3 regions of the Catenuloplanes atrovinosus genome follow, and region 3 is predicted to be linked to each of the others. Evidence: riboswitches for the same ligand, from Rfam matches in the RefSeq annotation. Region 3 holds a riboswitch; each other region holds the start of a gene.

Region 1 (5,357 bases), 840 kb from region 3:
CGAGATCTCCCGGACACCTCTGCTCGACGCGGCGCGTGAGGTCGATCTCTCCAAGGCGATCGAGGCGGGTCTCTACGCGGAGTACCTGCTCGACGGCGACCAGCTCCCGGCCGGCGTGAGCCGCGAGGAGCTCGAGCGCCTGATCGTCGAGGGTAACCGTGCCAAGGACGAGTTCATCCGCGCGAACCTGCGGCTCGTCGTCTCGATCGCCCGGCGTTACGTCCGCTCCGGCATGCCGATGCTCGACCTGATCCAGGAGGGCAACACCGGCCTGGTCCGCGCGGTCGAGAAGTTCGACTACGAGCGCGGTTACAAGTTCTCGACGTACGCCACGTGGTGGATCCGCCAGGCGATCAGCCGCGCCATCGCGCAGCAGGAGCGCACCGTGCGGCTCCCCGTCCACCTGGTGGAGGACGTCAACCGCATGCGCAACGTCACCCGCCAGCTCACCCGCGAGCTGGGGTCCGACCCCGAGCCGGCGCAGATCGCGACCGCGCTGGGCGTGACCGTGGAGCGGGTGCTGGAGCTGATCCGCTGGTCGCAGGACACGGTGTCGCTGGACACCCCGGTCGGCGACGACGGCGACACCAACCTCGGCGACCTGGTCGCCGACTCGGACGCCCCCTCGCCGGAGGAGATCGTGCTCACCGGCCTGGAGCGTCAGCGCATCGAGGGCCTGCTCAACCACCTCGACGACCGCTCCGCCGGCATCATGCGCGCGCGGTACGGCCTGGAGGACGGCCGTGAGCACTCGCTGACCGAGGTGGCCTCGCGGTTCTCGCTCTCCCGGGAGCGGATCCGCCAGCTGGAGATCCAGGCGCTCGGCCGGCTGCGCGAGCTGGCCCGCGCGGAGGGCCTCCAGGCGGCCTAGACCACAACCCCACACCCCTCGGCGGTACGAACGAACCGGCCGGTCCCGATCCCCGGGGCCGGCCGTTGCGTTCGTCACTGCGGCCGCGTCGCGTCGCGATGGCCACCGCGTCAGCGATGGGCAGGGCGGCGCGGGATGGGTAGGGTCGCCTGCGGGGTACGGGAAACCACAGCTCGGGGGAGGCGATGTGGCGCGCGGCGGCATCTTCTGCGTGGAGGGTCAGTGGCACCGGGACCTCTACGAGCGAGGCTCCGTCATCCCCACGCTGGAACTGCTGGAGCGCCTGCGCCGGATTCGGTTCATCTACCGTGACGTGGCCACCCCCGAGGAGCTGAGCTACTTCCTCGACCGGTGGCTGCTGAAGCAGTACAGCGACTACCGCGTGGGGTTCTTCGCCATGCACGGCGAGCCGGGCCGGCTGTGCCTGACCGACAAGGCCGCGGTCGAGCTGGACGACGTGGCGGAGCAACTGGCCGGGCGCTGCCAGGACAAGCGCCTCTACTTCGGGTCCTGCTCCGTGCTGAAGGCCTCGGACGCCACGCTGCTGGACTTCCTGGACGTCTCCGGCGCCGCGATGGTGTGCGGCTACACCCGCGAGGTCGACTGGGTGGACTCGGCCGCGTTCGAGACCGTACTGCTGGACGTGCTGGCCAACGGCGCGATGGTGAACGCGGCGGAGAAGCGGATGGGCTCCGGGCCGTGGCGGGAGCTGGCCGCCTACCTGGGTTTCCGGATCGTCTACGCGAACGGGCGCACCTGGCGGCCGGGCACGCGCGGGCGGGTGCCGGTGCAGGCCACCGCGGTGTGAGAAAGGGCGGGCACCCGTGGGGTACCCGCCCTTTCGCGCCGTGCCGCCTATCTGACCCGGCCGTAGCCGTACGGCGGCATCATGTTGATCGGTGCGATGGTGAGCACCTCGCCCGGCCGGGGCGCGTGGATCACCTTGCCGCCGCCGATGGCGATCGCGACGTGCGCCAGATCGCGGTAGAAGACCATGTCGCCCGGCTTCACCGCGGAGGCGGGTATGTGCGCCACCACGTTCCACTGCATGGCCGCGTTGTGCGGCAGCGACTTGCCGGCCGTCGCCCACGCCGCCTTCACCAGGCCGGAGCAGTCGAATCCGTTCGGGCCCGCGGAGCCGTAGATGTACGGCTTGCCGAGCTGCGCGTAGGCGAACTGGACCACGCTGCTCGACCCGGCGGGCGCGCTCGGGACGGCGCCGCCACCGTTGTTGCCACCACCGCCGTTGCTGCCACCGCCGCCGTTGTTGCCGCCGTTGTTCACCGGCGTCCGCGCGGCCGCCTCCTCCTGCTCCCGCCCGTACGCGGCCTTGCGCAGCGAGTACAGGTTCTTCAGCTCGCCCTCGATGCCGGCCCGGCGCTTGGCGGCCTCGTCCCGCTGCGCCTTCTGCTTCTTCTCGGCGGCGTCGAGCTTGGCCTTCTCCTCGGCGTACTGCGCCTCGGTGGCGGTGTAGACGGCGACCTCGTCGTTGCGCGTCTCGGCGAGCTGCTCGAGCACGCTGAGGCCGGCGACCAGGTCCTGGCTGTCGGTGAGCGTGAGCAACGTGTTCGCCTCGCCGAAGCGGCCGGACTTGTAGGCCCGATTGGCGAGCTGGCCGACGGAGGTGCTCGCCTCCTTGACCTGCTCCTCGAGCGCGGCGGTCTTGTCGCTGAGCTGCTTCGCGGCGGCCTGGGTGGCCTTCAGCTCCTCATTGAGCTTGTTGTAGGACTCGATCACGACTTCCAGCTCGTGGGAAGCCTTGTCGATCTGCTTGGTGAGGTCGGCGCTGGACGGCTCGGCGTGGACGGCGGTGGCCGGCGCGAGAACGCCGACCGCGATGGCCGCCAGCACGGTGGCGCGCAGGATCGCACGCGAAGCTGACAACGGGGTGGACCCTTCTTCCCTGCCGCCTACCGGGTTAGCTGACGGATTCGGGCCAGAAGGACGCCCTACCGCGCGTGCGCACGGATTCACCCCGGATGGGACTCTGATGGGTCCCCGGTTCGCCGCAACACCGCTCGAGGGCCACGCCGGGTGGGCCCGGCAGGACCGGCGATCGGCGGGCTCGATTCCGGACGGTGCGGGGGTGCACCGCCGGCCGAGGCCGGGCGATTCGGCGGCGCCGGGCTGGCGTCATTCCGGGGGGAGTGACTGCGGACCAGGTCCGGCCCACCCACGGTAACGACCAAATCGGAGTATCGAAAGGGTGACGGCGGTCATCTGTGGGCTTTCGCCGAGAATGGGGCAAATTTCGTGATAGCGGAGAGTAAAGGAATGCCTTCTTGGAGTAATTGATCGATGCGGCGGCGGTGATGAACGCGCGGAATACGCAATTTGCGAGTTCTTGCGGACGCTTCCCGTTCCACTTCTCGGGCAAATGCGTATAAACGCCACAGGAAATCGTCTGCCGCGCAGCCCTGACGGGTGGAAATCTGCCAGGTGGCAGATTGCCCCCTTCCCATTAGTGGCGTGCGGTTGGGAGTATGGCCATTGGGGAGGTCTCAGGGTTCTCCCGCAAGGGAGACGCTTCTCGGCACGGGAGCCCAGGCGATTTTCCCGCAGCGCGCGCTAACGCATCACGTGATCCTCGGAGTCCACGCCACAGGACTCCGGAGATCGTCTTTCCCCGGGGGCGGGGAAAGCCACCGCGGCGGACGCGGGGTGGTGACCGGCGGCAACCGGAAACACCACCCGCGATCGCCGTAAACAACAGACCAACTCCTAAAGAGCCGCAGGAGGACTCCGATGGAGAATAGCGCTCGTTACTCGCCGCGTTCAACCCGTCGCTACGTATCTCCCGGTGCCGCGCCGAGCACCCGGGTGGCGTTCGAGACGGCCGACGTCATCGTCACCCCCGAGTACTTCGAGGTCGGCGGCCGGCGCTGGCCGACCAGCGAGCTGGCAGGGCTGCGCACCGTGCGAGGCCCATTCGACCGGCTCACGGTGCGTGCGGTGGCCGCCTCAGGGGTGAGCCTGCTGGCGGTCTTCGCGGCACTCAGCTTCGGCAACGGTCTCCAGGGGCTCGGCCCGGCCACCTACGTCGTGCTCGGCGCGGCGGCGCTGGTGCCGATGCTGCTCGGCGTGGTCGGCAATCGCACCCGGCCGCGCGTCTGGGAACTCTGGGGCGATTACCACGGCATGACGGTCCGGCTGTTCGTCAGCGACAACGAGAGGCAGTACGGCCAGATCTCCCGCGCACTGGTGCGCGCACAGGAGGTCGCGAAGCTCGGTGCCGTCCGGGCGCCGGTGTCGTCGATCGACCCGTACAGCATGTGAGTCGAAGCACGATGTCCGTGCCCGAGTGACAATTCCGGACCGGGGTGTGGCGGCACGACACGACCCCTTCAGATAGCCCGCTGGTTCACGGACCACATTGGGAGATCATGGGCGCGCTTCCCCGGGCGCGCCCATGACCATGGCGCCTTTGGCGGTTCCGGCCGGAAAGGCGCTTCGTCATTCGCCGCCGACGATTTCCTTGATCATCGCCAGTGACTCCGCCGGGTCCAGCGCCTTGTCCCGCAACTCGCGGAAGACGTCGAGGTACGGCCGGACCTCCTCGGGGCGGTCGATGACCTCGTCGGTGACCGCGTTCTCCACGAACATGACGTCCGCGTCCTCCGGGTCCGGGAACTGCAGGATCGCGAACGGCGCCACCACCGGCGGCGGGCCCGCGCTGAACGGCAGCACCTGGATCGTGATGTGCGGCGACGCGCTCAGCGAGACCAGGTGGGTGAGCTGCTCCGGCGCCCGCTTCGGCGCGTGCGCGATCCGGTGCAGCACGGCCTCGTCGATGATCGCGGTGATCCGGGGCGGGCGCCTCTTGTTGAGGATCTCCTCCTGGCGCCGGAGCCGCACGTTGATCCGGGTGTCCCGGTCGTCCTCGTCCATCGGCCGCACCGGCGCGCCGCCGGCCGCGAAGCCGCGGGTCTGCAACAGCGTGGGCAGCGTGGTCGGGGCGAAGTAAAGCACCTCCACGCTCTCGTCCTCCAGCCCGATGTAGGCGTAGTAGGACGGGTTGACCCGGTCGCGCAGCGTCGACCACCAGGTGCGCAGGCGCGAGTTGCGGGCCAGGCCGAGGATCTCCTCCACCCGGTCGGGCTCGGTGATGCCGTACAGCCCGGTCAGCGCGCGGGCGTCGATCGTGGAAATGCCGACGGTGCCGGCCTCGATGCGAATCACCTTCGACAGCGACCAGTCCATGGCGGCCGCCACCTCGGCGCGGGTCTTGCCGGCCGCCTCCCGGGCCGCCTTCAGCGCGTGGCTGAGGCGCCGCCGCCCCATCGAGGGGCCCTGTCGCGCCGCAACCGTGCGCTTCGTCGACCGTGGTCCGTGGCCTGGGTCTTCGCTCTGATCGTGTGTCATCGCGTAGCCGCACCTGACTAGGGGTGGTCAGACCATCTGGGTGACCATTTTGTTGATCATTTCGAGGGACTCGCTGGGGTTGAGTGCGAGCTTCTGCAGTCGGGCGAAGGTCTGCCGGTAGGTC
Region 2 (5,357 bases), 590 kb from region 3:
ACGCTGCTCTCCACCCCCGCTCATGCTGAGCCCACCCTCGCGGAGATCGAGGCTCAGATGGATGAGAAGTGGGCGGAGCTCGAGCCGACGATCGAGGAGTACAACAAGGTCCACAACGACCTGAAGGCGAACCAGAAGAAGCGGTCCGAGCTCGAAGCGAAGATGAAGCCGCTCAACGACCAGATGAAGGCCGCGGTCGACAAGGTCGGCGTGATGGCCAACCGGTCGTACCGTGCGGGTCCCGCGTCCGGGCTGAACTCGATCCTGCAGACCAGCTCACCCACCGCGCTGACGGACCAGCTGATCTACCTGGACCGGCTGGCCGAGGGCGAGCGGCAGGACATCGAGGCCGTCACCGCCGCCCGCAGCGAGATGGACAAGCAGAAGGCCGCGCTGGACAAGGTCGTCTCCGAGCAGGAGAAGCGGGACAAGGAGCTCGCGGACAAGAAAACGCAGGTCGAGAAGGAACTCGACGAGCTGGAGAAGCTGCAGGAGGAGGCGTACGGCTCGGTGGCCAACGTCCCGAGCAGCGGCAGCACCTCGCCCTCCGACGGCAACTGCTCGTCCTCCGGCGCCAGCGGCGTGGCCGCGACCGTCGTGGCGACCGCGTGTGCGCAGCTCGGCAAGCCGTACGTGTTCGGCGCGGCCGGCCCGGGCTCGTTCGACTGCTCCGGTCTGGTCGCGTTCTCCTACGCGGCGGCCGGCATCAGCCTGCCGCACAGCACCGTCTCGCAGTGGAACATGGGGACGTCGATACCCGCGGACCAGGCCCAGAAGGGCGACGTGGTGTTCTTCAACAGCAGCCTCAGCCACGACGGCATCTACCTCGGTAACGGCATGATGGTGCACGCGCCGCAGCCGGGCATGTCGGTCGAGGTGCTGCGCATCGACGTGATGCCGGTGGTCGGCTTCCGCCGGTACGGCTGACGCCGCGCCGTTTCGCAGTGGAGCCCTCGCCGGACGTACCGGCGAGGGCTCCTGCTTTTGCATGATTTTTGCGGCCGGCTGCGGTGGGTGGGCCGGGCGGCGGGACCGGCAATACCCACAATGGGGGAATGTCGGATTCACGCCGTATGCCAGTAATGCTGACCGGCCGGGTGGCTGCGGTCGCCGTGGGAGGTGCGGTGCTCGCACTGCTCACGGGCGCGGTGGTGGTGTCCGGCGGGTCGCCAGCGCCGTCGCCGTCCTCCACGGCGTCCGCGCCGCCGGCCTCCCCCTCACCCTCGCGCTCGGCCGCCGTGTTCTCGCCGGAGGCCTTCGTGGACGAGGAGACCACCTCGGCTCCGTCCGAGGTGGCGCGGGCCGCGGCCGGGCCGATCGCGGTCCGGTACACGTTCGACGGCGGTGCGGGCCGGCAGTTCCTGGACCTCACCGGCCGGTACGGCATGCGCGCGCGGACCGCGGTCGGCGGCGTGCTCGGCCTCGCCCGGCACGGTGCCGGCTGGGCCGCGGCCTTCCCGGCGCGCTGCACCGCGCTGCCGCAGAACTGCCCGCGCGCGATCCTGGAGGGCGGCCACCCCGCCGCGCTCAACCCCGGCACCCGGCGGTTCCAGTACGGCGCGTCCGTGCTGATGCGGCCCACCGACACCTCGGCCGGCGCGAACGTGCTGCAGAAGGGCTTCTCGGTCGGCGGCGGCACCCAGTACAAGCTGCAGGTGGACGGGATCGCCGGCCGGCCGAGCTGCGTGGTGGCCAGCCCGACCCGCATCTACCGGGTGATCGCGCCGGTGCGGGTGGCCGACGGGCGGTGGCACACGGTCGGATGCGTGCGGAACCGCGGCACGCTGTCGATCAGGGTCGACGGGGCGGCGCGCGGCACCGTCAAGCTCCCGGTCCGGCTGTCCATCGCGAATACCGAGCCGCTGCGAATCGGCGGGAAGAGTGTGACGGCCAACAACGATCAATATGCCGGCCAGATCGACGATGTATACGTGACGATCAATTAACGGACAGTTGCATAACGTACCGCGACGGCGTTTGTACGTACCGATTTTTGAGGTAGATCGGCTTGCGGCGTCCGTTTTGCCTCTCTAATCTTGGGGATCGCCAGGCTCGACGACGCGCGATCACCCCCGGTCGCCGCGAGCCTGACACCGCCGAATCATTCACTCGGATGAACCGGGGACCCAAGGCGCACTTGGGGTGAATCCGTCGGCCACCCACCGACGGTAGGGCGATGACCCTGTGGTGAGCGCTTCTGCACCGGCCTCACCCGCCCGAACCCGTCAGCTAACCCGGTAGGCGGTCAGGGACACGAGGGAGCAAGACTTCGGTGGCAGGCATTGCCGCACTCCGAAATCGGTCCGTCATAGTCGGTGCGATGTGCGCGCTGACCACCGCCCTGGTGGTCACGCTCGGCGGCACCGCCGCCCACGCGGAACCGACCGTGGCGGAGGTGGAGAAGCAGATCGACGAGGCGTGGACCGAGCTCGAGCCTACGATCGAGAAGCACAACTCCACCCGCCAGGAGCTGCAGAAGAAGAAAAAGCAGGCGGAGGTGCTGGGCACCAGGATTCAGCCGCTGCAGGCGGAGGTCGACCTGGTCATGGGCCGGGTCGGCGTGATCGCGGCGGAGGAGTACAAGACCGGCCCGGCGAGCACGCTCGGATCCATCCTGCTGACCGGCTCGCCCACCACGCTGACCAACCAGCTGGAGCTGCTCGACCACTTCGCCCGGACCCAGGGCCGCGACATCGCCGAGGTCGTCGAGCTGAAGGAGCAGCTGGAGGCGGAGAAGGCGCCGCTGGACGCGCTCATCGCCGACCTCACCACGCAGGAGGCGGAGCTCAGCCAGAAGACCAAGGAGATCAACGCCAAGGTCGACGAGCTGCAGAAGCTCCGGCTCCAGGTCTACGGCAACGGCGGCGGCGGCGAGCTGGCCCCGGCGCCCTGCCCGTACGAGTACCCCGGCGGCAAGCGCAGCGTCGTGATCAAGTTCGCGTGCGCGCAGATCGGCAAGCCGTACGTCTGGGGTGCGGCCGGCCCGGACGCCTTCGACTGCTCCGGCCTGATGCTCGCGGCGTACGCGCAGATCGGCATGTCCTTCCCGCACAACGCGGCCGCGCAGCGCGGGCTGATGAAGTCGGTCAGCCGCGACGAACTACAGGTGGCCGACTTCGTCTTCTACCGCGCCGACCTCAGTCACGTCGGCATGTACGCGGGCAACGGCTGGGTGGTGCACGCACCCAACCCGGCGGAACCGGTACGGATGATGAAGATGGACGCGATGCCGGTGCACAGCTTCGGCAGCCCGCTCTAACCCGTACGACGTGGAAGGCCGCCCTGCAGGGCGGCCTTTCTCATGCCGGCCTTTCTCATGCCGGCCTTTCTCATGCCGGCGACTCTCATGCCGGCGGCGCTCATGCCGTCGGCCAGGTGCGCCAGTTGCGCCAGGAGCGGCTCGGCGTGGGGCCGCGCTGGCCCTGGTAGCGGGAGCCGTAGACCTCCGAGCCGTACGGATGCTCGGCCGGCGACGACAGCCGGAAGATGCACAGCTGCCCGATCTTCATGCCCGGCCACAGCGTGATCGGCAGATTCGCCACGTTCGACAACTCCAGCGTGACGTGGCCGCTGAAGCCCGGGTCGATGAAGCCGGCCGTCGAGTGCGTCAGCAGACCCAGCCGGCCCAGGCTGCTCTTGCCCTCCAGCCGCCCGGCCAACTGGTCACCCAGCGAGATCACCTCCAGCGTGGAGGCCAGCACGAACTCCCCCGGGTGCAGCACGAACGGCTGACCCACCGGCACCTCGACCTCGGACGTGAGATCGTCCTGCTGCACGGACGGGTCGATATGCGTGTACAGGTGATTGTTGAAGACCCGGAACAGCCGGTCGAGCCGCACGTCGATGCTGGACGGCTGGACCAGCGCGGCCTCGAACGGATCGAGCGCCAGCGTGCCAGCCTTGATCTCGGCGACCAGATCCCGGTCGGAAAGCAGCATCCGGACACCTTAACCAAGCTGGCCGTTAGAACGCATGTTCGATAGGATTGCGGCATGGCTACCTGGACCGCTTTCGCCTCGTCACAGCCCGGTTTGGCCGCCGCCATCCGCTCCCTCATGCAGCAGTACGGTCCGGGCCTCGGCTACCTCGCCACCGTCCGCTCCGACGGCGGCCCCCGCGTCCACCCCGTCAGCCCCGTCATCACCGACGAGGGCCTCTTCTGCTTCATCGTCGACTCCCCCAAGCGCCGCGACCTCGACCGCGACGGCCGCTACGCGCTGCACAGCTTCCCGCCCGAGGACAGCGACGACGAGGCCTACCTCGCCGGCCACGCCCACGCCGTCACCGACCTCGCCCGCATCACCCGCCTCGCCGGCGACCTCCGCGCCGAACCCCACGTCGACTGGCGCCTCTACGAATTCACCATCGACGTCGCCATGCTCGCCCGCCACGGCCGCGGCGGCGCCACCCCCCTCGCCACCGACACCACCGCCCGCCCCGCCGTCCAGGTCTGGCGCGACCACGCCCCCTCCGTCGAAATCGTCATCGCCGCCTCCGGCGACTCACAGGCATAGGCGCTCGCGTACGGATCGGGCAACCAGGTAGAGTGGGTCCGCACCACGCGGGTGTAGTTCAATGGCAGAACATCAGCTTCCCAAGCTGACAGTGCGGGTTCGATTCCCGTCACCCGCTCGTCGTCGGAGCCCTGCTCGCGGAGTGCGCGAGCCGGGGCCTTCTCGCATTCTGCTCCGGGGCCGAGCCCCGGAAACCCCACGTCCCGGTGGTTGCGTTCATCGGTGACCTGGGGGCAGCGGTATCGACCGTCGCCGATGAGATCGGCACACGTTACCCGCTCGGCGGCGACGCGACTCTCGCGCTCCGCGCCGAAGAGCCGGCTGCGTGCCACCAACGTGCCATCAGACTGGTAGATCAGCGGGCGCGTGGGTAGCGCCCGCAGCCTCCATGTGGTGATAGACGACCTGGTCGAGCGATTGTTGAGCGTCTTCGGTCCAGGTTGTGCTGCTTCGTGGCGTTCTGCGCTGCCCTCGGCGGGTGGGTGAGAGGACTATCGTTGTGTGGGGTGGCTGGTGGGAGGGGGCGTTGCCATGAGCGCTGAGGGTGTGCGGGCGCCTGCTGGGTCTCGATATGGGGATCAGCGACCGTATGTGGTGGTGGCGGATTTGGCGGATCTGCACGGGCCGACGGATGGTGCGGCTCGACCGGCGGTTGAACTGGTCGGGTAAGGCGGTGTACGACCTGGATAACCCGCGTCGCCTGGCGAGCATGTACGAGACGGTCCTTCGGGAGGCCAGCAGCGCGGATCAGTTGGCGACATGGCTGGAGGGTGAGACTCTGGTTCGGCTCTGGCCTGACCTTGTGGTGCCTCCGCAGGTGCGACAGGCGTGGGAAGAGCGTTT
Region 3 (12,462 bases):
GTCCGCGAGCTGGGCGTCAGCACCATGTACGTGACGCACGACCAGGCCGAGGCGCTGACCATGGCGGACCGGGTGGCGATCATGCGCAAGGGCGTGCTGCAGGATGTCGGCACGCCCACCGAGGTCTACGGCCGGCCCGCGACGCTCTACGTGGCCGCGTTCCTCGGCAGCCCCAGGATGAACCTGATCGAGGCGTCCGTCTACGTGCACCTCGATCGGTACGTCGCGCTCAACCTCGGCGAGCAGGCGCTCTATCTGCCGTGGGACGACATCCGCGCGCGCGTGGTCTCGCACTACCACGGCGAGCGCATCGTGATCGGGCTGCGCGCGGAGGCGCTCACGCCGGTGGCGCCGGACGCGCCGGGCGACGTGCTCCAGGGTCGCATCCGCTACCTGGAGCACCACGGCCACGAGTCGCTGGCCTTCGTCGACGTGGGCGCCACCGCGGTGCTGGTCGACGAGCTGGGCGGCGCCGCGGTCGAGGTCGACCCGGAGCCGGTCTCGCCGATGCAGCGGCTGGGGCAGGCGGTGCAGCGGTTCACCGGGCGGTTCGGTGAGCGGGCCGAGCAGGAGCAGGCGGCGGGCGGCACCCGGACGAGCGTGCTGAGCGACCCGGGGCGGCACCACCGGCGCCCGGCCGAGCTGGCGGTCCGGCTGGCGCCCTACCCGGCGATCCGCCCGGGCAGCCCGCTGGCGATCGGCGTGCGGATGGACGCGCTGCACTTCTTCGACGAGCGAGGTGACCGGATCGACGTGGGCTGGCGGTGAAGATCAACAATGTGGGTCGAACGGCCCGGGACCGACGGACCCTTTGTGCGATCTCTTGTGCCGGACGGGCGACACGAAAGGTTCAACGTTTTCCCACGGAGGTGGGCTGACCGGCGATAACCTGGGAGAAGGGGCACCATACGAGGCGCCGCGCCCGGGGTTTGACACCGCCGAAATCCGGTTAACTTTCCGTTTCACAGTTAAATTGAGCGGGTGCTTGGTCTTCCACCTCACGTGACTGCCTGTCTGTTCGATCTCGACGGAGTCCTCACCCAGACCGCGCTGGTGCACAACGCGGCCTGGAAGGAGACCTTCGACGAGTACCTGAGCAGGCGCGCCGCGGCGGAGGGCATGCCCTTCGTCCCCTTCGATCCCGGCTCCGACTACCTCATGTACGTGGACGGCCGTCAGCGCGCCGACGGCGTACGAACATTCCTGGCGTCCCGGGGCATCGTGCTCCCGGAGGGCTCCCCGGACGACGGCGTCGACGCCGAGACCGTCAACGGCATCGGAAATCGTAAGAACGTCCTGGTGTTGAAGTACATCGCCGAGGGCAAGGTACTGGTGTACGACGGCTCGGTCACCTACCTGCATGCGGTGCGGGATGCGGGGATGCGGACCGCCGTCGTCTCCGCGAGCGCCAACTGCCGCGACGTGCTGCGCGCGGCCGGCATCGAGGATCTGCTGGAGGAACGGGTCGACGGTGTGGTCGCCCGGGCCGAGGGACTGCCCGGCAAGCCCGCGCCGGACACGTTCCTCGCCGCCGCGAAGAGGCTCGGCGTCGACCCTCGCAACGCGGCGGTTTTCGAGGACGCACTGGCGGGCGTCGAGGCCGGCAGGGCCGGCGGCTTCGGGTTTGTGGTCGGAGTGGACCGGGTCGGGCACGCGGACGCGTTGCGTGCCCACGGCGCCGACATCGTCGTATCGGATCTCGCCGAACTCCTGGACGGCGGCGAGCCCCGATAGGGACGGCAACCCGCCGGTGGTTCACCGACGGGCTCAGATCAACACTGAAAGGGATCGCTGTGATCCGAGAGCGGGCTTATCCGGTCGAGCCCTGGCATGTCCGCGAGACGCGGCTCGACCTCGACGTCCTGGCACAGTCGGAGTCCGTGTTCGCGCTCTCCAACGGCCACATCGGCCTCCGGGCCAACCTGGACGAGGGCGAGCCGCACGGTCTGCCGGGCACGTACCTGAACTCCTTCTACGAGCTCCGGCCGCTGCCCTACGCGGAGGCCGGCTACGGCTTCCCGGAGTCCGGGCAGACGATCGTGAACGTGACGAACGGCAAGCCGATCCGGCTGCTCGTCGACGACGAGCCGTTCGACGTCCGGTACGGCGACCTGGTCTCCCACGAGCGCGTGCTGGACATGCGGGCCGGGACGCTGGAGCGCGAGGTCGAGTGGGTCTCGCCGGCCGGCCGGTCGGTGCGGGTGCGCTCGACCCGGCTGGTGTCGTTCACCCAGCGCGCGATCGCCGCGATCGCCTACGAGGTCGAGCCGGTCAACGGCCCGGCCCGGGTGATCGTGCAGTCCGAGCTGGTGGCGAACGAGCAGTTGCCGCCCACCAAGCGCGACCCCCGGGTCGCGGCGCTGCTGGAGTCGCCGCTGCTGGCGGAGGAGGAGCTCACCCAGGAACTGGGCGGGCTGCTGATCCACAGCACCAAGACGAGCAAGCTGCGGATGGCCGCCGCGATGGAGCACGTGGTGGAGACCGAGGGCCGCCACATGGTCAAGACCGAGGGCAACCCGGACTGGCTGCGCACCACGGTCGCCTGCATGCTCGAGCCGGGTCAGAAGCTGCGGATCGTCAAGTTCATCGCGTACGGCTGGTCGTCGCGCCGCTCGGTGCCCGCGCTGCGGGACCAGGTCGGCGCCGCGCTGGCCAGCGCCCGGCTCACCGGCTGGGACGGGCTGGTCGCGGCGCAGCGGGAGTACCTCGACGCGTTCTGGGACCACTCGGACGTCAAGGTCGAGGGCGACCCGGAGGTGCAGCAGGCGGTGCGCTTCGCGCTGTTCCACGTGCTGCAGGCCGGCGCCCGGGCGGAGATGCGGCCGATCGCGTCGAAGGGGCTCACCGGCCCCGGGTACGACGGCCACACGTTCTGGGACTCGGAGACGTTCGTGCTGCCGGTGCTCACGTACACGCAGCCGGACGCGGCCAAGGACGTGCTGCGCTGGCGGCACGCCACCCTCGACCTGGCCAAGGAGCGGGCCGAGACGCTCGGCCTGCGCGGTGCCGCGTTCCCGTGGCGGACCATCCGCGGGCACGAGTGCTCCGCGTACTGGCCGGCCGGCACCGCCGCGTTCCACATCGCGGCGGACATCGCGGACGCGGCCCGGCGTTACGTGCTCGCCACCGGTGACGAGGACTTCGAGCACGACTACGGCTTCGACCTGCTGATCGAGACGGCCCGGCTGTGGCGTTCGCTCGGCCACCACGACCGGCACGGCCGCTTCCACATCGACGGCGTGACCGGCCCGGACGAGTACACGGCCGTGGTCGACGACAACATCTACACCAACCTGATGGCGCAGCTGAACCTCTACGCCGCGGCGGACGTGGCGCTGAAGTACCCGGACAAGGCCCGGGCGGCCGGCGTCGACGACGAGGAGATCGCCGGCTGGCGGGACGCGGGCGCGGCCGTGCACCTGCCGTACGACCACGAACTGGGCGTGCACCAGCAGTCGGAGGGCTTCACCCGGCTGCAGGAGTGGGACTTCGAGGGCACGCCGCAGGAGAACTACCCGCTGCTGCTCAACTACCCGTACTTCGACCTGTACCGCAAGCAGGTGGTGAAGCAGGCCGACCTGGTCCTCGCGATGCTGTGGCGCGGCGACGCGTTCAGCGACGAGGAGAAGGCGCGCAACTTCGCCTACTACGAGGCCCGGACGGTCCGCGACTCGTCGCTGTCCGCGTGCACCCAGGCGGTGCTGGCGGCGGAGACCGGCCACCTGGAGCTCGCCCACGACTACCTGGGCGAGGCCGCGCTGATGGACCTGCACGACCTGCACAACAACGCGCGCGAGGGCCTGCACGTGGCGTCGCTCGGCGGCTCGTGGATCTCGCTGGTGATGGGCCTCGGCGGCATGCGGGACCACGGCGGCCAGCTGTCGTTCAACCCGCGGCTGCCGGAGCGGATCACCCGGATGGAGTTCGCGTTGCTCTGGCGCGGGCTGCGGCTGCGGGTGGATGTACGCAGCGACGAGGTCACCTATTCGCTGCGTAACGGCACCGGTGAGAAGAGCATCACACTTGTGCACCACGGCGAGCTGGTGACGGTGTCGGCGGACAAGCCGGTGACGATGGGAATCCCGGAGCGGACCCACGTGGGGCCGGAGCCGCACCAGCCCGCGGGCCGCGCACCGGCCCGTCGTGCAAGCTCTCTGTAATTGACTGTTCGACAATTAGTATAGGAAAGGTCGCCCCGATTATCCGGGGCGGCCTTTTCGCATACCGTGTCGATGTGTCTCTATGGTTTCCTGTTATTGAGCGGGCACTTTGCGTCACTATAGGGAATTCTTAAGTTTCCGGATCTAGAGCGGTCGTCCTAGCAGCGACTGGGTAGTCTTGCCGCCGGTCGTCATCGGCGGGCGCGCCCGGTGCCCGTGGCGACCACCGCCAAATCGCTCAGCGAGTCGGGGAACCACGTTCGTGGGGTGAATCCGCGCCAGCGGTAGGGGTGTCGTTCCCATCCCGAACCCGTCAGCTAACCCGGCCGGCGGTTGAGGAGAGGAACATGATGCGCCTACGGCGAATAGCGGCACTCGCCGTGCTGCTGGCGAGCGTTGCCACCGCAGCGTTCGCAGCGCCCGCCTACGCGATCGACGAGGGCGGCACGGAACAGCTCAGGAAGCAGCTCGACGCGGCCAGCAAGGGCTACATCGAGGCGAAGAACAAGCTCGCCGCCTCGGAGAAGCGCCAGAAGGAGCTGACCGAGGAGCTCAAGACCATCGAGGCCGACCTCAAGAAGCGCGAGGAGACGGTGGGCGAGCTGGCCGGCCGGACCTACCGCAACGGTCGCCTCGCCCCCATGGTCGCGATGCTGAACGTCTCCGAGGGCAACGGTTTCATGGACCGTGCGACGTTGCTCGAGACCATGACGATCAACCAGGAGAAGCAGGTACAGAACCTGGTCGAGGCCAAGGACGAGGCCACCCGTGCGAAGTCTGCCATCGAGGCTGAGATCGGTGAGCAGAAGAAGCAGGTCGAGACCATGGACAAGCGGAAGAAGCAGGCGGAGAACGCGCTGAAGGCCGCGGGCGGCGGCGCCGCGGCGAACGTGCAGTCCGGCAGCGGCTCCGCGGCGGTCGCGGTCGCGACCGAGCGCGGCGCGGACGGCTCGTTCCCGGCCGAGAGCTGCACCGTGGACGACCCCACGACCGGCGGCTGCATCACCCCCCGCCTGCTGCACGCCTACCAGCAGACCAAGTCGGCCGGCTTCAACCACTTCGTCTCCTGCTATCGCAGCGCCGAGGACGGTGGTGAGCATCCGCGCGGCCGGGCCTGCGACTGGTCGGCGCAGGCGAGCGGCTTCGGCGGCGTCGCGTTCGGTGCGGACAAGGCCTACGGCGACAACCTGGCCAACTTCTACATCAAGAACGCGGACCGGCTCGGCGTGCTCTACGTGATCTGGTACAGCCGGATCTGGCTACCGTCGAGCGGCTGGCAGTCGTACGCGGGCGGCGGCACCCCGTCCGGTGACCATACGAACCACGTGCATCTATCCGTCATCTGACGTGACGAAGGAGCCCGCGGCACGCGCCGCGGGCTCCTTCGTCACCAGACCCGCACCTCGCCGTACGGAATCAGCGTGACCGGCCCGGTCAGCCCGTAGGCCTGGCGCGGCGCCACGCCGTAGACCGCCGGATCGGCGACCCGCAGCCGGTTGTTCAGCGTGGTCGCCACCTCCACCTCGATCGTGTTCCGGCCCTCGTGCAGGTACGGCCCCACGTCCGCCACCGGGTTCAGCGGGCTCACCGGCACCGCGCGCCCGTTCACGGTCACCCGGGCGGTGTCGAAGACCTCGCCCAGGCCGAGGTACGCCCCGGCGCACGCCGGCACGTCCACCACGGCCGTGTACCGCCCGACGCCGGACACGTCCGCCAGCCCCGGGAGCTCTGTCCACGGCCGCAGCCCGTCCAGCTCCACCGTGTGCGTCACGGAGAGCGTCTCGGTCGCACTGGACCCCGGCCGCCAGTCCGCCACCCGCAGCGTCCACCGGGTGAGCGGGATCGGCGCCGGCACCGCCGGGATCGTCCGGCTCACGGTCCGCCCGTCGTCCAGCGTCGCGGTGTACGTGCCACCGGTCGCGGCGCGCAGCGTCAGCCCGCGCTCCGTGGCCAGCACCCGGTCCGCGGTCGTCGCGGTCACGTGCCGGTTCGCCGCGCCGGGCGCGTCCAGCACCACGATCGCCGACTCGCCCGGCTGCAACGCCACCCGCATCGTCACCCGGTCGCCGTCCGCGGTGTAGACCGCGATCCGCTCACGCGCGCCGGTCCACGGGTCGATCCGGTACGGCACCGCCGTCCGGCTCGACCGCTGCAGCGTCACGTCGTGGTCGATCGCGGCCACCGGCGGCTTGACCGTCTCCGCGTGCTTGCCGTTGACCAGGTAGTAGTAGTCGGTCCCGCGGTCCACCCGGTGCCCGTGCAACAGCGTGGACGTCCGCGCGTAGGAGACGGCCGGCCGCAGCCCGAGGCTCGCCAGCGCGGCGCCGACCTCGGTCTTCGCGGCCACGGTCCGTACCCGGGGCAGCGCGGTCAGCTCGGCCAGCAGCGCGCGCAGCGCGACGTCCTCGTCGCCGGTGGCCCGGCCCGGCACGGTGGCGGCGGACCAGTCGCCGAGCAGCACGACCGGCAGGCCCTGCCGCGCCAGCGCGAGGATTCGGCGCGCGGACGGCAGGTCCAGCGTCGCGGCCGAGCCGGAGAACGGGTCCGGCTCCACCAGCAGCACCCGGTAGGCCGGGCCGTCCGGGGCCAGCCGGCCGTCGCGGACCGTCGCGCTGGGCAGCGCCAGCAGCGGCGCGCTGATCATCTGGTGCGTCCACCCGGACGGTACGCCGTCCGAGGTGAACCAGGACGCGCCGATGCCGGTCTTGCTGTAGCCCTTCTGCCGGAAGACCGCCGCGTCGACCCGGTTCACGCCGATCCGGCCGGCCAGGTGCACCCGGCCCAGGTAGGCGGCCACGTCCGGCGCATGCCGCCAGCTCGGCTGCCGTGGGCCCCACGACTCGGCGTAGCCGATCGCGCCGGAGTACGGCGTGAACGCGGCGAAGCCGGGCCAGGCCGCACCGGGCGCGGTCGCGTACGAGAAGCCGTGGAACACGGTCTGGTTCAGCCCCGCCGCGTACGCGCCACCCATCGTGCGCAGCAGCCTCTTCCACGTGGTGTTGTAGGCGCCGCCCTGGTACGCGCCCGCCTCGCAGGACAGCAGCGCCCGCCCGCCCATGTCCCGCCCACCGGCCAGGCACCGGTAGTCGTCCAGGTTCTTGAACCCCAGCGACTCGCCCTCCGGCACGTCGACCACGGCGGACGCCGCGATCGCGTCCGTCTCCAGCCCGTACGGCTGGGCCCGGAACGTCAGCCCGAGCGAGTGCGCCCAGCGGGTCAGCGGCACGAAGTGGTGCTCGGTGAACAGATCGGAGATCGTCTGCCAGTAGTCCGCGCGCACCCGGCGGCTCGTCGCCGCGTCGAACGCGTAGACCGTCGCCTCCTTCACCCGTACCACCGCGGGCAGGTAGGGGCGCAGGTCGTACCCCCGGCGACGCTGGAATTCGGTGAGCATCGCGGGCGTCCAGTTGAGCGCGTGCGTCTCCAGCTCGATCGAGTCCTCGAAGAGGGAGCCGCCGGCGCGGCGCAGCAGCGCCCGGATGCGCGGCGTGAGCAGCCGCGCCTCCCAGAAGTCGATCACCGCCTGGGTGCCGGCCGCGCTGAAGTGGTCCACCACGTACGCGTCCGGGCTGGTGTGCGGCCCGGACTCCGGCTCCTGCCCGGACCCGCGCTGCCAGTAGGCGAGCACCAGGTAGTCGCCGTCGGCCGGCGCGGTCCAGGTCAGCCGCCCGTCCGTCACGCGCGCGGTGAGGTCGGTGACGGAGTCCGCGGCCAGCCCGGTCTCCTTGCGCGTGGCGTTGGCCGGGTCCACCCGCACCGCCTGCACCGCGATCAGCGTCTGCCGGGTGACGGACGGCGCGGCGGCGGTCACCGAGGCCGGCACCGGGCCGTCGAACGTGCCGCCGGCCGCCACGGTGGCCACGCCGTGCGCCAGCTCCTGCACCGCGGCCGGGCCGTCCGGCGTGACGGTCGGGACCGCGGCCGGCCAGGACGGGCCGATCGTCAGGTCGATGGTGATGCCGCGCCGGGCGGCCTGGTCGAGCGCGGCCTCGACGCCGCGGGTCCACGCCGCGGTGCCCCAGCCGTGACCGGCGGTGTCCAGCGCGGCCTTGTCCCGCACGCTGTGGTGCACGGCCGCGATCTCCGCGCCGCCGAACCCGGCCGCCGCGATCTGGTCCACCTCGCGCCGGATCTCCGCGGGGTCGACCAGCCCGTCCGGCCACCACCAGCGGAAGTACGGCCGTAACCCGGTCGCGGGACGGGCGAAGTCGTTCCGGCCGGTGTCCGCCTCGGCCGGGACCGCGCCCCAGCCGGCCGCCAGCGTGCCCGCTCCCAGAGCCAGCACGGTACGGCGCCTCAGTCCACTCATGTCCGACCTTTCCCCGGGTGCCCGCCGGGTTCGTGAAACGTTTCAACAACGTCGGTTGATACGACCATAGGAACGGACCGGGTCTGTGGTCAATACCTCAGGAAACCCGCGCGACACCGATCCGGCCGCGTGATCGGATGTCCGGCATGGGCACCCTGGTCTTCGATGCGGACGACACGCTGTGGGAGAACAACATCCTCTTCATCCGCGTGGTCGACGACTTCCTCGCCTGGCTGGCGCACCCCACGCTGGAGCACGCCGCGATCCGCGCCGTGCTCAACGACGTCGAGCGCGCCAACGCGGCCACCTACGGGTACGGCAGCCGCGTCTTCCTGCGCAACCTGCGGGAGTGCTTCGAGCGGCTGCACGAGCGCCCGGCCACCGAGGCGGAGCGCCGCGAGATCGAGGAGCTGGCCGCCGCGCTGGTCTTCGACCGGGTCGAGCTGATGCCGGAGGTCGCGGAGACGCTCGCCGACCTCGGCACCCGGCACGAGCTGGCGCTGCTGACCAAGGGCGACGACGCGGAGCAGCGCCGGAAGCTGGCCGCCTCCGGGCTGGCCGGGCACTTCGGCAGCGTGCACGTGGTGCGGGAGAAGGACCTCGCCACCTACCTGCGGCTGACCGAGTCGATGGCGTTCGACCCGGCCGACACCTGGATGATCGGGAACTCTCCGAAGTCGGACATCATCCCGGCGCGCCGGGCCGGGTGGAACGCGGTCTTCATCCCGCACCCGCACACCTGGGAGCTGGAGCACGCCGCCCTCGACCCGGCCGACACCGGCGTGCTCGAGCTGCCGTCGTTCACCGCGCTGCGCAAGCACTTCTAGGGCGACCGGCGCGGCTTGCGGATCTTCGCCGGCCTCGGGCGTGGCCCGGGTGCCGCCTGCCCGCACGTCGGGGAAGCAGTATGTGGACTTCCGCGCCGCACGCCGGACGACACCCGCACCTCGCCTCGGCTCGACGAGATCCACAGGCCCGTCCTAGCCCTGCCGGCCGTTCCAGCGGGGGTTGCGGCGGTTGACGACCGTGACGCGGCCGCGGCGGCGGACCACCTGCGAGCCGGGCTTGCGGGCGAGTGACCTGAGTGAGCTGCGTACCTTCATGTTTCTGACAATGATTTTCAGCTTGGCGATATTCCGGGAGGGCGCTATGGGGCGGGTCGTGGTGGTCAGTGGCGGCGGTACCGGCACGGGACAGGCGGTGGCCGCGCGGTTCGCGCGCGACGCGGCGGACGTGGTGATCGTCGGCCGGCGCGCGGACGTGCTGGACCGCGCCGCGGCGGGGATCGAGGCGCAGGGCTCCGGCTCGGTGCACGCGATCGCGGCCGACCTCACCGACACGGATCAGGCGCTGCGGGTACGCGACGAGGTCGTCGAGCGTCACGGCCGGGTCGACGTGGTGGTGGCGAACGCGGGCGGGAACGTGACGCGGCAGGGCCCGCCGAGCGCGCACGACACCGGCCGTCCCGAGCTGGACCGGCTGCTCACCGTGCGGGAGCACTGGCAGGGCAACTTCGAGTCCAACGTGCTCACCGCGGTGCTGCTGGTCGAGGCGTTGGCGGACGTGCTCACGGACGGCGGGCGGATCGTGCTGCTGAGCTCGATCGCGGCGTACCGGGGGTCGGGCAACGGCTCCTACGGCGCGGCGAAGGCGGCGCTGCATCCGTACGCGTTCGATCTGTCGTCCGCGCTCGGCCCGCGCGGCATCACGGTGAACGTGGTGGCGCCCGGGTATGTGGAGGGCACCGAGTTCTTCGGCGACGGCATGACCGACGAGCGCCGCGAGCGGCTGCTGCGCCAGACGCACAACGGCCGGGCCGGCACGGTGGTCGACGTCGCGGAGACCGTGCACTGGCTGGCCTCGCCCGGTGCGGGCTACGTGACCGCGCAGGTCGTGCAGGTCAACGGTGGTGCAGCTCTCGGTCGTTAGCGTCGATAACGTCCTTGTGTTAGCGTTAGTATCGACGTCATCGAAGCGCTGATGCGAGAGGGGAATGATCATGGCGGAGAACACCCGGGTGGCGATCGTGACCGGCGGATCCCGGGGCATCGGGCGGCAGACGGCGCTGCGCCTCGCCGCGGACGGGTACGCGATCGTAGTGGTCTACGTCGGGAAGCAGGCCGAGGCGGAGACGGTGGTCAAGGAGATCACCACGGCCGGCGGCCGGGCCATCGCGGTCCAGGCGGACGTGGCCGAGGAGGCGGACGTCACGGCCGTGTTCGACGCGGCCGAGGCGAGCTTCGGCGGCGTGGACGTGGTCGTCAACGCGGCCGGCATCATGGTGCTCGCGCCGATCGCCGAGTACGACCTGGACACGCTGGACCGGGTGCACCGGGTCAACATCCGGGGCGCGTTCGTGGTCTCCCAGCAGGCCGCCCGGCGCGTCCGGAACGGCGGCTCGATCATCAACTTCTCCACCTCGGTGATCGGCCTCGGACTGCCCGGCTACGCGGCGTACGTGGCCAGCAAGGGCGCGGTGGAGGCGATGACCATGGTGATCGCACGGGAGATGCGCGGCCGGGACATCACGGTCAACGCGGTGGCGCCCGGCCCGACCGCGACCTCGTTCTTCTTCGACGGCAAGGACCAGGCCACGATCGACCACATGGCCAAGCAGCCGCCGCTGGAGCGGCTCGGCACGCCGGAGGACGCGGCCGAGGTGGTCGCGTTCCTGGCCGGGCCCGGCCGCTGGATCAACGGCCAGGTGGTCCGCGCCAACGGCGGGATCGTCTGACGGCGGTGAGGGCCCGGCGGGGGAGCGCCGGGCCCTCACGCGGTCACTTCGCGGGCGGGGTCACCTTCAGCGTCATCAGCGGGACCAGGCCGCCGAGCTGCGTCTTGACCTCGATCTTCACGCCCGCGCCGGCCACCTTGACCGAGTGCTGCGGGTTGGCGGCGTTCCAGTAGCGCAGCGGGTCCGAGTCGTCGAAGACCGGGATCGCGGGTCGCCGGGGCACCGAGACCGGCTCACCGTTGCGGTGGAACGTCACCGGGTCCGTCGCCTGCAGGCCGAACGTGGCGTCGAACGGCTGGCGGCGGTTGCTGAGCAGCGTGCCGTCCGGGAACGTGATCGGCGCGGGGCGCGCGTCGACCGGCAGCGTCAGTCCGGTGCCGGGGTGGACGCTGGTGTTGTTGTTCCCCACCGCGGGGTTGACGTACCAGATCAGCAGGCCGTCCTGGTACGGGAAGCGCTCGGCCCAGTCCGGCCGCGAGTTCGCCCAGCCCCAGTTGTACGGCCCGAGCCGGAGCGTCTCGTCGTATCCGGTGTAGGAGCGGTACTCCGCGGCGTAGTAGCCGCCGTCGGCCAGCGGGATGACCACCGCCTCCGGCAGGATGCCGTCACCGTAGGCCGCGCTGCCCAGCGTCACGTACTTCGACCTCCCCGGGTTCACCGTGACGAAGTCGGACCAGCCGAGCCAGATCTTCTCCCAGGCGCCCATGTAGCCGGGCGTGGAGCCGATCGTCGGGTTGCCGCGGCCGAGCCACGAGCCGGAGGACATCACGGACCAGAAGCCGGTGCCGTTCTCGCCGCCGGCCGTGTCGTAGAGGTCCGGCAGGCCCAGGTCGTGACCGTACTCGTGGACGAAGACGCCGAGGCCGCCGTTCTCCGGCTCGGTGGTGTAGTCGCCGATCCAGATGCCGGTGTCGCCGATCTGCACGCCGCCGGCCAGGTTGCCGGCCGGGCCGGCGGTGCCGCGCAGGTTGGAGAACGCGTACCAGCGGTGCGCCCAGATCGCGTCCGTCCCCTCGGCGCCGCCGCCGGCCTCCTCGCCCATGCCGGCGTGCACGGCCTGGAAGTGGTCGACGTACCCGTCCGGCTCGTTGAAGTCGCCGTCGTCGTCGAAGTCGTCACGGTCCCAGCTGTCGAACGACGTCAGGTACGCCTTCACCTGCTCGGGCGTCTGCCCGGCGGCGAGCTGCGCCTGGTACCAGGCGGTGGCGCTGTCCTTGACGAAGTTCCAGTAGCCGTCGCTCTGCGGCACGGCGTTGCTG

The links. Region 3 has a riboswitch for cyclic di-AMP ahead of J2S41_RS31825 (coiled-coil domain-containing protein). Riboswitches for the same ligand answer to the same signal wherever they lie in the genome.
Region 1: linked by a shared signal. The riboswitch ahead of J2S41_RS27870 (C40 family peptidase) and the one ahead of J2S41_RS31825 (coiled-coil domain-containing protein) in region 3 are both predicted to bind cyclic di-AMP.
Region 2: linked by a shared signal. The riboswitch ahead of J2S41_RS34440 (C40 family peptidase) and the one ahead of J2S41_RS31825 (coiled-coil domain-containing protein) in region 3 are both predicted to bind cyclic di-AMP.

What each region holds. Positions count from the first base shown of each region.
Region 1 is NZ_JAVDYB010000001.1:6,301,914-6,307,270, reverse strand. It holds gene J2S41_RS27880 (sigma-70 family RNA polymerase sigma factor) at 1-871, shown strand, start outside; gene J2S41_RS27875 (DUF6642 family protein) at 1,059-1,679, shown strand; gene J2S41_RS27870 (C40 family peptidase) at 1,727-2,755, opposite strand; cyclic di-AMP (ydaO/yuaA leader) riboswitch at 2,764-2,908, opposite strand; gene J2S41_RS27865 (DUF6232 family protein) at 3,692-4,147, shown strand; gene J2S41_RS27860 (helix-turn-helix domain-containing protein) at 4,325-5,152, opposite strand; gene J2S41_RS27855 (helix-turn-helix domain-containing protein) at 5,261-5,357, opposite strand, start outside.
Region 2 is NZ_JAVDYB010000001.1:7,735,840-7,741,196, forward strand. It holds gene J2S41_RS34430 (C40 family peptidase) at 58-927, shown strand; gene J2S41_RS34435 (LamG domain-containing protein) at 1,125-1,946, shown strand; cyclic di-AMP (ydaO/yuaA leader) riboswitch at 2,085-2,258, shown strand; gene J2S41_RS34440 (C40 family peptidase) at 2,321-3,259, shown strand; gene dcd (dCTP deaminase) at 3,360-3,938, opposite strand; gene J2S41_RS34450 (pyridoxamine 5'-phosphate oxidase family protein) at 3,993-4,514, shown strand; tRNA gene J2S41_RS34455 (tRNA-Gly) at 4,562-4,632, shown strand.
Region 3 is NZ_JAVDYB010000001.1:7,137,568-7,150,029, reverse strand. It holds gene J2S41_RS31840 (ABC transporter ATP-binding protein) at 1-768, shown strand, start outside; gene J2S41_RS31835 (HAD family hydrolase) at 982-1,734, shown strand; gene J2S41_RS31830 (glycoside hydrolase family 65 protein) at 1,794-4,160, shown strand; cyclic di-AMP (ydaO/yuaA leader) riboswitch at 4,378-4,508, shown strand; gene J2S41_RS31825 (coiled-coil domain-containing protein) at 4,511-5,506, shown strand; gene J2S41_RS31820 (glycosyl hydrolase) at 5,548-8,469, opposite strand; gene J2S41_RS31815 (HAD family hydrolase) at 8,616-9,296, shown strand; gene J2S41_RS31810 (50S ribosomal protein L36) at 9,450-9,572, opposite strand; gene J2S41_RS31805 (SDR family NAD(P)-dependent oxidoreductase) at 9,619-10,398, shown strand; gene J2S41_RS31800 (SDR family oxidoreductase) at 10,469-11,203, shown strand; partial or broken gene J2S41_RS31795 (immune inhibitor A domain-containing protein) at 11,247-12,462, opposite strand, start outside.